DNA from 2 places in the Mesobacillus subterraneus genome. Region 1 is predicted to be linked to the other one. Evidence: riboswitches for the same ligand, from Rfam matches in the RefSeq annotation. Region 1 holds a riboswitch; the other holds the start of a gene.
What was found. A riboswitch is a leader RNA that binds a small molecule or an ion and turns the genes downstream of it on or off. The one in region 1 is predicted to bind FMN.

Region 1 (3,267 bases):
TATGTATGAAAATATGCGGTGATTTTATATAAATGAGCGTCCTGAATTGTCTGAGAGGAACGCTTTCCCTGTAAAAGATGAAATAACGAATAGATGGTTCTTTCGCCATTGATGCGTTTCAATATTGACAAAACAACTGTCTCCAAATACGTTATCCCCATAACATCACCTTTGAATGAAATATTAAGCAATGGGCACGATAATATTCAGCCCCCACTATAGCAGAAAAATAATATACCATTATTTTAACATGAAAATATCTAGTGAAATGTTTTATTTTCAATGAAAAAACCATTCAATGCCTTGTGTGATAAGCATTCTCAATGCTTTTTTTATTGAAATGTTGGCGATACAGTTTTACAATAGATATGAGGAATACGTTTTCACTACTTTGTGAAAACAGCATATTATTGTTAAACACTTGGGAGGAATTATATCATGGCTAAGTACACAATTGTTGACAAAGAAACTTGTATTGCATGCGGAGCTTGCGGTGCTGCTGCTCCAGATATCTACGATTACGATGATGAAGGCATCGCATTCGTAACACTTGATGAAAATGAAGGGATTGTTGAAATTCCTGATGTATTACTTGACGACATGATGGATGCATTCGAAGGCTGCCCAACTGACTCAATCAAAGTTGCAGAAGAGCCATTTAATGGAGATGCTACTAAGTTCGAATAAAGAAATACATAATTCCCGCTTATAAGCGGGAATTTTTTTATGTTAAAAATTTTCGATATATTTGCTTTTAGTAAAGATTGCGGTAAAAATCCTAAAGCCGATTTTAACGTTTTATCTGTCATGCATCACCACATTTGAACAGCTGTCATGCATCACCACATTTGAACAGAATCTTTAGCTTCCTAAAAATTTAAAAGCAACGGTGCAGGCCGTTGCTTTTTTAAGACTCACATGAGTTTATGCACTTTTAAATGTCTGCTGTCTCTCGATCCATGTTTTCATCCTTGTGAAAATCAGCATGAATATGACAGACATCAGTATACCTTTGACGAAATTGAACGGCAGAATCCCGGCAACAATCATCGCACGCGCTTCCGGTCCAGACATTGCTGGCATGTTTAAGAACAATGTGTAGGCAGGAAGGAAAACGTAGTAGTTAAGGACACTCATCAGGATTGCCATACTTGCTGTCCCAGCTACTAAGGCAAACGTCATTCCCCTATTGGATTTCATCCGTTGATAAATATAGTAAGTTGGCAGAATAAATAAAACTCCTGCAACAAAGTTGGCAGCATGGCCTACTGGAACACCAGTATCACTGCCAGTCATGAAATAATCAAGCGTATTCTTCAAGAATTCTACTAAAATACCTGCTACCGGTCCAAAAATCAACGCAGCAATCAATGCAGGAAGATCACTGAAATCGACCATTAAAAATTTTGGAAACGGTGGCAGCGGAAAGTTCAGCAGCATCAATACATAAGAGATACTGCTCAGCATACCAATTGATACCATGGCTTTGACACTAAATTTTTTCATTTTCCTCTCTCCTTATAGAGATCCATCTCACATAAAGAAGAAAGGTTCAGCAATCACATACCATTAACAAATAAAACCCTCAAGATGTGAGCTTGAGGGAGTTTTGTGAAAGGCATGCTTAATAAACGTTCAAAACCTGCATTTTTTGAACGTCTGCAGAACCTCCATCTTCTCCCATCCAGACTATACTGTCGGCTTTGGAATCGCACCAAATCCTGCCCATACAGGCTCGCGGGCTTAGAGAATCAATCTCATTACCGCCGATCGGGAATTTCACCCTGCCCCGAAGATAGACCATATTTAATTTAACAAGTTCATTATACTGAAAAAAAGATCATTTGTGAAGATGTCTGCTTGTGACGATTTTTTGACTGTCCCATGTAAAATGAGACATGGCATGGAATGACCCACACAAATGCTAAAAAACTCCTGATAAATTCGGATTAACAGAATATATTTAGAATAAATCCGATAATTTTGACAGCGCTTGCATAGTATTTATGAACAATCTCGCAGTTTGACAAAAGAATATTCGTTTTGTAAAATAATCAGAAAATTAACACTTTGTTTTCAATAAAAGGAGTGGGTAAAAGATGTTTCACGTTCTAGCTGCAGATTCTATTAAAGAAGAAGGATTAAGGCCCCTTTTAGAACACAAGGGAATCCAGGTACATATCGGAAGTGTAGACTCAGGAACAATCGATTTACAAAAGATTGACGCCCTTCTCGTCAGGAGCGCAACAAAAGTCACCCAGGAACTGCTCGATCGAATGCCCTCACTAAAAATCGTCGGCCGTGCAGGTGTCGGTGTAGATAATATTGATATCGCCGAGGCGACAAAAAGAGGAATTATCATCGTGAATGCTCCAGATGGGAATACGATTTCTACCGCAGAACATACTTTTGCGATGATGTCAGCTTTAATGAGAAACATTCCGCAGGCACACTCTACTGTAAAAAAAGGAGAATGGAAGAGAAATAAATTCATTGGGAATGAACTTTACGGAAAAATATTAGGAATAATTGGTTTAGGAAGGATTGGTTCTGAGCTTGCAAAAAGAGCCAAGGCTTTTGGGATGTCAGTAAAGGTATACGACCCGTTCCTGACAAAGGAGCGTGCAGCCGTTTTAGGCGTTCAATTATCGACGTTCGATGAGGTTCTCGCCGAAACAGATATCATATCGGTCCACACGCCTTTAACGAAGGAAACGAAAGGCCTTCTTAACGAAAAGACTTTGAGCCAAACCAAAAAAGGGGTCTATCTCCTGAATTGTGCAAGAGGAGGCATAATTGACGAGATGGCTCTCGCCCATTATATTGAGAACGGTCATATTGCTGGTGCTGCACTGGATGTATTTGAAGTTGAACCCCCCAGAGAATCACCCTTTACTTAAGTTTGATTCAGTTATTGCCACCCCACACCTAGGAGCCTCTACAAAAGAAGCGCAGTTGAATGTTGCCACTCAGGTCGCAAGTGAAATCAGAACATTTTTTGAAAATAACCCTGTTGCCAATTCAATTAATCTTCCGGCCATGTCCAAAGAAATTTACCAAAAAATCCAACCTTATCACCAGCTAGCAAAAGAAATGGGAAAAATCGTTTCAGAATGCCATAACAAAGGAATCAGCGAGCTTACAGCTACTTATTCAGGCACTGCGGCAGAACTCGAAACCTCTTTTTTAACAAAGGCCTTGCTTGCAGGATTTTTTGAAAACCGCATTGATATGAAAGTAAATGAAGTAAATGCTATCCACATTGCC
Region 2 (3,267 bases), 760 kb from region 1:
ATAAAATTGATGACATCCGGTGTCGCCTTCTCTGCGAGGGCGATGAAGTCTCCTTCATTTTCCCGGTCTTCATCGTCACAAACGATGACCACATTCCCCTGCATAAGTTCGTATATAGCCTCTTCAATTGGATCAAACATTTACATCACCCTCACATAAACCCGTTATCCTCTAAGAACTGGGCTGTAATATTGTTGCCTCGTTTTATAGCTGCCGGAAACTGGTTACTCAAAAAGTGACCTACATACTTGCCGATCATGTCACATTCAATGTTGACAATATCACCTGTATCCTTGAAACCTAACACCGTATCTTGTAAAGTGAGCGGGATGAGCGATAGAGTCAAGCTGTCTTCTGATACTCCGAAAACAGTCAGGCTCGTCCCGTCAACAGCGACAGAGCCTTTCATGATGACATACTTCAGCAATTCGGGATCTACTTGAATTTCATAGTAAACGGCATTCTCTATTTGCTTTTTCCCTTTAATGGTTCCAACGCCATCCACATGGCCGGCGACAAAATGTCCGCCGAACCGGCCGCCCGCTGCCATCGCTCTCTCCAGGTTCAGCTTCGAACCTCTTTTGACAGCTTTTAAACTGGACGCTTTGACCGTTTCAGGCATGACATCAACTGTAAATCTGTTCTCTGTATAGGAGGTGACGGTCAGGCACACCCCGTTAACAGCGATGCTATCCCCAAGGCGGACATCTGTCAGGACTTTCCTTGCGTCAATCGTCAGGACAAATGACTCCCTTCCATGCTGGATATTCGCGACAGTCCCAATTTCTTCAATAATCCCCGTAAACATAATAACCTCCTTCTATAACGGCTCGGCAATGATCCGGATATCCTGGTCAATTTGTTTTACCTCTTTAATTTCTAAATGAACTGTATCCTCAAGCCGGGCAATGCCTTCGCCTCCGTAAGCAGTGGGAGCACGCTTCCCGCCGAGCAGCTTTGGAGCGATATATGTGATAACTTGCTGAAAGGCTTTCTCCTTTAAAAAGCTGCCATGGACCTCGGCTCCGCCTTCTACGTAGACAGAAGTAATGCCCCAGTCTCCAAGTTTTTTCAGCATGTCAGGAATTCCAACTTTTTCAGTTTCCAGCTTGATAATCTCAATGCCAAGCTCAGTAAATTGCTTTATCCCTTCAGGCTCTGCCCGTGCTCCGGTCACGATAATGGTTCGTGCAGCCCTGTCATTTATGATTCTTGAATCCAGAGGGGTGCGAAGTGTGCTGTCCAGAACGACCCTCACCGGATTTTTCCCGCCAGCTTCAAGCCTTGTCGTCAGGCTAGGATTGTCGTTGATGACGGTGTTGACGCCAACCAGTATCGCGTCATGTGTATGTCGAAACTGATGGACATCCTTCCTTGCCTCTTCTCCTGTAATCCACTGGCTCTCTCCTGTCACAGTAGCGATTTTCCCATCAAGGGTGGTGGCTGACTTCAAGGTAACATAGGGCAAACCTGTGCTTATGTAATGAAAAAATACTTTGTTCAGCGCTTTTGCTTCTTCCTCCATTAACCCAACTTGGACATCTAAGCCTGCTGCAAGCATCTTTTTCACTCCTTCTCCGCCAACAAGCGGATTCGGATCGACCATGGCGACAAACACTTTCTTGATTCCAGATTCTATCACCAGATTCGAGCATGGCGGCGTCTTTCCGAAATGACTGCACGGCTCTAAGCTCACGTACAATGTGGCGCCTTCAGCATTCTCACCAGCCATGGAGATCGCGTGTACTTCAGCGTGCGGCTCACCCGCCTTCAAATGGGCACCCATTCCAATAATCTGACCTTCTTTTACAAGGACAGCACCAACCTGGGGGTTCGGTGATGTCTGGCCTTCGGTCGCACTGGCGAGATTGATGGCCAATGCCATATAATCCCGGTCGTTCATCTTGGTCCCTCCTTTCAATAGGGTAATTTCACAACAAAAAGACCCCGAAACAAAATGGCTTCGGGGTCCTAAAAAAGGCAATGTCAAACTAGAGGGTTAAAAAAGGGCATACTGATCCCGATCTTTTAATCCTCGTTTTTTCCTTCTCCCATCCAGACTTTAACTGTCGGCCCTGGGAGTTTCACCAGATCCACCGTTTAACAAATGTTAACCGGGTCACGGACTAAGAAGCATCGCTTCATCACCGCCGGTTGGGAATTTCACCCGACCCCGAAGGAATATATTAAGTTAGTGACATTATACAGAACATTATGTTAAATGAAAAACAAAAAAGCTTTTTATTTTTTCATCAACTTCTCAATCGTAGTCAAAAGTTCATCAACTACCTCATTGTCGCCTTCCTGAATTCGTTCGACGATGCAAGATTTCATATGGCCTTCGAGGAGGAGTTTGGCTACGCTGTTCAAAGCAGCCTGCGTCGCTGAAATTTGTGTGATTACATCGTCACAGTACGTATCTCTCTCAATCAGGCCTTTAATGCCGCGAATCTGTCCTTCTATCCGGTTCAATCTCGTCACGAGATTCTTTTTCGTTTTTTCAGAGTGATGGCTTTTCCTTTCTGATGAGCAACAGCTGTCACCACATTCAGTTGGGTTCACTTCGGGCTCTAATATGTCCATCTAAAAACCCCCCTTTATCTTTTAAGCTTATTTTATCATACCCCCTGATAGTACCTATCATAAAACCTATTTATTCTTAAAAAACAAAAATACACCCCATGAATCAGGGTGTAGTACATTCTAGATTTGACTATTCTCTCTCCTAGTTTGCGAGAGTAACAGAAGCTCTCTTGAAATTCCAGCAGTAAAGAGGCTGCCTGCCAGAAGCGCCAGTGTTCCGTACAGAGGGTCTGACACCTTTGAAAAAATCAGATGGGCATAGAAGTAAAATCCTGCTCCGATGGCTAGAATGAGTAAGGTATTCCAAAAGTATCGGTACATTTTTTTCCCTCCTGAACCTTATATTAATTAAAACTTTATCATAGACTCTACTAGTTGGTTATTGGGAAATTTCCTGTCGAATTCAGTTGAGATGTGAAAGGGATGAACCAAAAGATGAAACAAAAAACTACAGCAATCACCATATTCTCATTAGTTATCATGTTAGCCATCATTCCGTTTTTTCATACTGAAGAACCGCCAGCCAGTGCCGTGGAGCCTGGCGGGGACCTAGCGGAAAAAATCAGCAACATTTTAACAAGCGAACCAGTTCTTGATGGGGCTTTGGCTGGTATCAGCATCAGGTCTGCGGAAGATGGAGTGCTTTTGTACGAGCATATTGGGGATACAAGGCTGCAGCCAGCC

Region 2: linked by a shared signal. The riboswitch ahead of ribD (bifunctional diaminohydroxyphosphoribosylaminopyrimidine deaminase/5-amino-6-(5-phosphoribosylamino)uracil reductase RibD) and the one ahead of LC048_RS06215 (ECF transporter S component) in region 1 are both predicted to bind FMN.

The regions. Positions count from the first base shown of each region.
Region 1 covers NZ_CP129019.1:1,238,826-1,242,092, reverse strand. Annotated here, with positions in the region: gene LC048_RS06225 (YpbB family protein) at 1-131, opposite strand, end outside; gene LC048_RS06220 (ferredoxin) at 439-687, shown strand; gene LC048_RS06215 (ECF transporter S component) at 925-1,506, opposite strand; FMN riboswitch at 1,669-1,801, opposite strand; partial or broken gene serA (phosphoglycerate dehydrogenase) at 2,100-3,267, shown strand, end outside.
Region 2 covers NZ_CP129019.1:481,042-484,308, reverse strand. Annotated here, with positions in the region: gene LC048_RS02380 (bifunctional 3,4-dihydroxy-2-butanone-4-phosphate synthase/GTP cyclohydrolase II) at 1-140, opposite strand, end outside; gene ribE (riboflavin synthase) at 152-808, opposite strand; gene ribD (bifunctional diaminohydroxyphosphoribosylaminopyrimidine deaminase/5-amino-6-(5-phosphoribosylamino)uracil reductase RibD) at 821-1,903, opposite strand; FMN riboswitch at 2,040-2,185, opposite strand; gene LC048_RS02365 (metal-sensitive transcriptional regulator) at 2,242-2,583, opposite strand; gene LC048_RS02360 (hypothetical protein) at 2,704-2,904, opposite strand; gene dacB (D-alanyl-D-alanine carboxypeptidase/D-alanyl-D-alanine endopeptidase) at 3,019-3,267, shown strand, end outside.